Regions from separate parts of the Candidatus Pelagibacter bacterium nBUS_27 genome, predicted to be linked through region 1. Evidence: riboswitches for the same ligand, from Rfam matches in the RefSeq annotation. Region 1 holds a riboswitch; the other holds the start of a gene.
What was found. Region 1 has a riboswitch for glycine ahead of gcvT (glycine cleavage system aminomethyltransferase GcvT). Riboswitches for the same ligand answer to the same signal wherever they lie in the genome.
Positions count from the first base shown of each region.

Region 2: linked by a shared signal. The riboswitch ahead of ACIJYG_RS00550 (malate synthase G) and the one ahead of gcvT (glycine cleavage system aminomethyltransferase GcvT) in region 1 are both predicted to bind glycine.

Region 1 is NZ_CP172845.1:919,686-923,113, forward strand. It holds gene gcvP (aminomethyl-transferring glycine dehydrogenase) at 1-367, opposite strand, end outside; gene gcvH (glycine cleavage system protein GcvH) at 368-748, opposite strand; gene gcvT (glycine cleavage system aminomethyltransferase GcvT) at 745-1,851, opposite strand; glycine riboswitch at 1,929-2,018, opposite strand; gene ACIJYG_RS04980 (DMT family transporter) at 2,042-2,920, opposite strand; gene ACIJYG_RS04985 (biotin-dependent carboxyltransferase family protein) at 2,920-3,428, opposite strand, start outside.
Region 2 is NZ_CP172845.1:103,467-106,894, forward strand. It holds gene ACIJYG_RS00550 (malate synthase G) at 1-1,834, opposite strand, end outside; glycine riboswitch at 1,914-2,002, opposite strand; gene ACIJYG_RS00555 (acetyl-CoA carboxylase carboxyltransferase subunit alpha) at 2,106-3,203, shown strand; gene secA (preprotein translocase subunit SecA) at 3,206-3,428, opposite strand, start outside.

The DNA.
Region 1 (3,428 bases):
TTAACATCTCAAGTCTACCTTGAGCAACTTCAGGCTGATATGGTGTGTAAGAAGTATACCACCCTGGATTTTCTAAAATATTTCTCAATATAACGTAAGGAGTGTAGGTTCCGTAATATCCCATTCCTATAAAGCTAGAATAAACTTTATTTTTTTTTGAAATATTCTTTAATTTTCTGAGTGCTTTATATTCAGAATTTGGATCTCCTATCTCTAAATCATCTTTTAATAAAATGTTTTCTGGTACAGTATTTTTTATTAACTCATCTAGATTTTTATACCCTAACTCTTTAAGCATAATATTTTGCTCTTCAGTAGAGGGGCCGATGTGTCTTTGAATAAAATCTTTTTGAGCATTTTTTAACATTTAACTACCACTTTCTTTTGCAAATTTGTCATATTCATCTTTGTTCATTAAACTATCTAGTTCATTTTTATCTTTAATTTTTAATTTGAAAAACCAAGCTTCATTTTCTGGATCTGAATTAATTTTACCAGGATCGTCAACTATTGATTGATTATTTTCCATTACTTCACCTGATATAGGTGTGTAAACATCGCTTGCAGCTTTAGTTGATTCTACTACTCCGGCATTTCCATCTTTTTCAACAGAAGTACCTACGTCAGGTAATTCTACAAATACAATATCTCCCAACATTTCAGTTGCATGTTGGGTAATACCTATTGTGCCAACATCACCTTCTATTTTTATCCACTCATGTTCTTTAGAATATTTAACTTCACTCATTTAGCTGCTCCTTTCACATAACTTTTTTTATAAAATGGTAATCCACAAATATTTGCTGGATATTTTTTTCCTCTTACCTCAAGAAAAACTTTTGTATCTTTTTGAGAAAATTCTTTTTCAACATAACCCATTGCAACTGGTCCATTCAAGCTTGGTCCAAAGGTACCACTAGTTACCTCACCAACAACCAGCTCATCTTCATTGAAAATTTTTGTTTTCTCCCTCGCAATTAATCTTCCTTCTGGTTTAATGCCAACTCTAATTTGCGGAGTACCCTCATTAATTTGATTTATAATTTTATCTGAACCTATAAACCCACCATTTGTTATTCTTTCTTTAGATATTGCCCATTTAAGATTGGCTTCGATTGGAGTTTTATCCAAACCTAATTCATGACCATATAAACACAGTCCAGCCTCTAATCTCAATGTATCTCTAGCGCCAAGTCCTATAAGCTGAGCTCCATTTTCAAGTAATTTTTTTGTAAACTCTTCGGCAAAATCATTGGGGATAGATACTTCAAAGCCATCTTCACCAGTATAACCTGATCTAGTTACAAATAATTTTTGATCTTTGTAATAAAACCAATTTCCTGTCATAAAATTTAGGTCTTTTGCTCCATTAAGAATTAAATCTAAAATCTCTACAGACTTAGGTCCTTGTATTGCTATTAAAGATCTATTTTCTTCTAAATTCATCCTATATTTATCGTTAAGTAATTTAGATATAATTTTAAAGTCATTATCCTTGCAAGCAGCATTTAATATTATTAAATAACCACCATCTATTTTTGTAATAATCAAATCATCATAAATTCCAGCATTTTCATTCATTAAAAAACTATATTTTGATGAATTTACTTTTAAGTCTTTTAAATTAAGCGGAAAAATTTTTTCTAGATCCGCGGTTAGACTATCATCACCATAAATAAACAATTGCCCCATATGCGAAACATCAAAAATGCCTGAGTGTGTTCTTGTAAATTTATGCTCTTCAACAATACCTTTGCTGTATTGTATTGGCATTTCATAGCCTGCAAATTCTACAAACTTAGCTTTGTTGTCTTGATGAAGTTTGTTTAAAGATGTTTTTTTTATTTCCATACTAACTCGTTTTACCCATCTGTATATTTGCCTGAGAGTTTTGCTCCTTCGGCGAGAATTTAATCTCTTTCCAGAGTTAATATGTTACGGTCCTTTATACCTGAGAGTTTCCTGGGTGGTTGCTCCTTCGGTGTTACAAAATTTGTAATCTCTCCCGTTAATGATCAACTTATCAACTATTTACAGATGGTCAATGAGAAATACTTTTTTTACGCGCACTTAATAGTGAGTAAAATTGAACCAATACAGCAAAAATAATTATAGCTCCTCCTATCAACCCAAACATAGATGGTCTTTCACTAACAAATATAAAGGCCCAAATTGGTCCCAAAACAGACTCAGATAACATTATTATTCCGACCATGGCTGAAGGTGTAGTTCTTGCTCCAGTTGTAATAAATATAAATCCTAATCCAACTTGAAAACAGCCACCTAGAAAACCAAGAAAAATATCATGCGGTGAAATCATTATTTTTGTTGAAAGTAAAAAACCAATAAAGCATGAACATATACCTGCTATAAATTGTGCTGGCACCATATCAACTGTTGGAAATTTTCTCACAATAATAATTAAAACTGCAAAGGTGATAGGCATTGTAAATGCTGCAAGATTTCCTGAAAGCTCACCTGGTGTTAATGAATTTCCCACCATCAACAAAACGCCTGATATTGCTAAAATAATTGATGTTAACGTAATTGCAGAAATTTTTTCCTTGAGAAAAAAATAACCAAATATTGCGAGAAATAAAATTTGAAGAGATATAATGAAATTCGTATTAGCAACCGTCGTGTTATACATTGCAAATACATATCCACAGAAACCAAAAGATAAAATAATTCCACCAATAAACCCTGGTAAACCAGAATCTTTAAATGCTTTAAAAGTTTTCTTCTTATAACTGATTATTAAAAAAGCTAGAACTGTCAGAGAAAAAAATAAGGATCTCCAGAATAAAATTTGCCATAAAGTTGAACCTTCAAATGACTTAACTATAAGTCCACCAAAACTTAAACAGCAAGCACCTAAAAATACTAATAAAGGTCCTGGTAATTTTGTAATTATATTCATTAGATTTGTGAAATTAAATTTTGAGTTTCCATTTCATACAACTTAAACAAAGTTTCTGCATCAGATAATTCTATTTCTTTAAATTTTATTTTTGACCCAGGCGATATTTGAACCAATCTGTCATAATCAACACTAGCAACAACTCCTATTTTTGGATAACCCCCTATCGTTCCATGGTCTGATAGCATTATAATTGGATTACCATCTGCTGGAACTTGTATTACCCCCTTCAACAAACCTTCAGATTTAATATTTGTATTAACAATGTTTTCTATTTCAGGGCCATTTAATCTCATACCCATTCGATCAGATAATTTTGAAACTGTAAATTCTTTTTCAAAAAAATTTTTTTTTCCTTCTTCAGAAAAATAATCGAAATTAGTTCCTTTTATAACTCTTATATTTTCTACTTTTGAGTTTAAATAATTAGTTTTATTTTTTTGTTGATTTGTACTTATCTTTGAAATGATTAATTTTTGATTATTCTCTAATTTTTTACCCTCGTTAG
Region 2 (3,428 bases), 530 kb from region 1:
CTACACCTTGATCAATCCATCTAACTACATAACCAAGTAATGTTTGTGCAGAGTTTGATATTTCACTATTTATTTCTTCAACTGACCAATTTGGTCTGTTTGCAACAGGAACTGTTAAAAGATCATCTAATTTTGCTTTTTCTCTTTTTTTAATATTTTTTTGTTCATCAAAGATATTGATTTCGTGATAATGTAATGAATGTAAGGCAGCTGCCGTTGGAGAAGGAACCCAGGCACAATTAGCTCCTGCTTTTAAGTGCCCTGTTTTTTGCTCCATCATATCTCTCATTTTATCAGGCATTGCCCACATTCCTTTTCCAATTTGAGCCTTTCCTGATAAGCCACATTTTAGCCCAACATCAACGTTGTTATTTTCATATGCCAAAATCCATTTAGAAGATTTCATATCTCCTTTCTTGATCATTGGTCCAGCCTCCATTGAAGTATGCATTTCATCACCTGTTCTGTCTAAAAACCCAGTATTAATAAAGAAAACTCTATTTTTTAGAGTTCTTATACATTCCTTTAAATTTGATGATGTTCTTCTCTCTTCATCCATAATTCCTATTTTACAAGTGTATTTTTTTAAACCCAATACTTCCTCAACTTTCAAAAAAATTAAATCTGTAAATTCAGTTTCATCTGGACCATGCATTTTAGGTTTAACTATATAAATAGATCCTGTTCTTGAATTTGTTTTATTTTTTAAATCATGAATTGCTGCAGTCACAGTAATAAATGCATCCATAATACCTTCGGGCACCTCGTTACCATTGCTTAAAATTATTGAAGGGTTAGTCATTAAATGACCAACATTTCTAACCAATAATAAACTTCTTCCATGCAATTTTAGTCCTTTTCCATCTTTTGAAATATAACTTCTGTTTGGATTCAGTTTTCTTTCGAACAATTTACCATCTTTTTCAAATTGTGTTTTAAGATTACCCTTCATCAAACCTAGCCAGTTTCTATAGCAAACAACTTTATCTTCAGCATCTACTGCAGCCACACTGTCTTCGTTATCACAAATTGTTGAGACAGCAGCTTCTAAAATTATATCACTAATCCCAGCATGATCTTGTTGAGCACTAAAAGCTCTTGGATCTCTTAAAATTTCAATATGTAAGTTATTGTTTTTTAATATAATTGCCGAAGGATTATCAGCTTCACCTCTATGACCAATAAATTTTTGTTCTTCAGCTAGATCAAATATATCAGCACCCTTTAGAGTTTTTAACTTACCTTCTTTAATAGCAATACTCGTAATTTTGTGCCAGCTAAGATTTTTAAGTGGAAAATGCTTATCTAAAAAATCTCTTGAATATTTGATAACCATTTCTCCTCTTAAAGGGTCATACCTCTCAGATACACTATCTTCAGATTGTTCTATAACATCAGTTCCATATAGGCTATCGTACAAACTCATCCATCTTGCATTTGCTGCATTAAGAGCATAACGTGCATTCATAATTGGTACGACTAGTTGTGGTCCTGCTATTTTTGTTATTTCTTCATCCACATTTTCAGTTTCTATTGAAAAATCTTCTCCTTCTTTTTTTAAATATCCAATCTCATATAAAAACTTTTTATATTCATCTAGTTTAATTTCGTTACCTTTATTTTTAATATGCCAATCATCAATTTTTTTTTGCAGAGTTTCTCTAAAGTTAATTAATTCTCTATTTTGAGGCTCAAGTTCATTAACAGTTTTCTCAAACCCTAACCAAAATTTATCAGATGAAATACCTGTATCTGGTAATAGCTCTTCATTAACAAAATTTAACAAACTTTCTGAAACTTTGAGAGCATGAATGTTTATATATTTATCTGGCATAGCACTTTTGTTACCCCATCTGTATTTTTGCCTGAGAGTTTTGCTCCTTCGGCGGAAATTAATCTCTTTCCAGAGTGTTATGCTTTGATCGGTCCTTTTGCCTGAGAGTTTCCGGGGTGGTTGCTCCTTCGGCGCTAAAATATCGATAGTCTCTCCCGATTAGAAATTTGTATCGTTTAAATATTTTAAGTCAATTAATAATGTTAAAAATTAGTTTTAATTTACATTTTATTGCCTTTTTTATAATTTAAGTTTCTATTATAAACAATTAATGAAAAATTATCTTAATTTTGAAACTGAAATTAAAAATTTAGAATCTGAGATAGAGAAATTAAAAGATCCGTTCAATCAAGACGGTCTTTCAGAAGTGGATACTCAAAAAATATCTAGCACACAAGCCGAGCTAGATAAAAAATTAAAAGATATCTATTCCAACCTTGATCCCTGGCAAACCACGATGGTTGCTCGCCATGAGGATAGACCGAAATCAAAGTTTTTCATTGATAATTTGTTCGATGATTTCATTTCTTTATCGGGAGACCGTTTTTATGGTGAGGACAAATCTGTTTTAACTGGATTTGCTAAATTTAATGGCACTTCAGTTTTAGTAATAGGTCAAGAAAAAGGTGAAAATTTAGAAAATAGAATTGAAAGAAATTTTGGAATGATGAGACCCGAAGGTTATCGTAAAACAATTCGATTAATGAATTTAGCAAATAAATTTAACATTCCAATAATATCATTTATAGACACACCAGGAGCTTATCCGGGTGTAGGAGCTGAAGAAAGAGGTCAGGCAGAAGCTATTGCTAAATCAATCGAATGTTGCATGGAACTAAGTGTTCCAACTTTAGCAATTATTATCGGAGAAGGTGGATCTGGAGGAGCAATAGCATTAGCATCATCTAATAAAGTAATAATGTTAGAAAATGCTATTTATTCTGTAATTTCTCCAGAAGGGTGTGCAACTATTTTATGGAGAGATCCCAAAAAAATGCTTGATGCTGCAAAAGCAATGAAACTTTCATCAAAAGATTTATTAGAATTAAAAGTTATTGATGAAATTATTCCTGAGCCACTAGGTGGTGCTCATAGAGATAGAGATCAAATGTTAGAAAGTTTAAGAGATTCTATATCAAAAAATCTAAACTATTTTAAAGATTTATCGTCAGAAGAAATAATGAATGAAAGAAAAAATAAGTTTTTAAAAATTGGACGAAATCAAGGATTTATCAGTAACTCTGAAGATTTAAGCACTCTAACAATTAAAAATAATCATTTTGATAAAATTTTGAAATCAAAAAAAGTTTTAATTGGATCAATAATTGCAGGTTTAGTTTTATTGTTCGCTGTTTTTAGTCTTTTCTAAATTTATAAAGCACCACAGCAATGCTTAAATTTTTTACCCGAGCCACATGAGCAAGGTTCATTTCTACCAATTTTTTTCCCACTTTTAATTTGATCTACCATTGATTCCTTTCTTTCTTCTTGTTGCTCTGTGACAACTTTTAAATTCATTAGAATAGTTACAAAATCTAATTTTAATTTTTCAAGAAGATTAGAAAATAAATCGAAAGCCTCTTTTTTATACTCA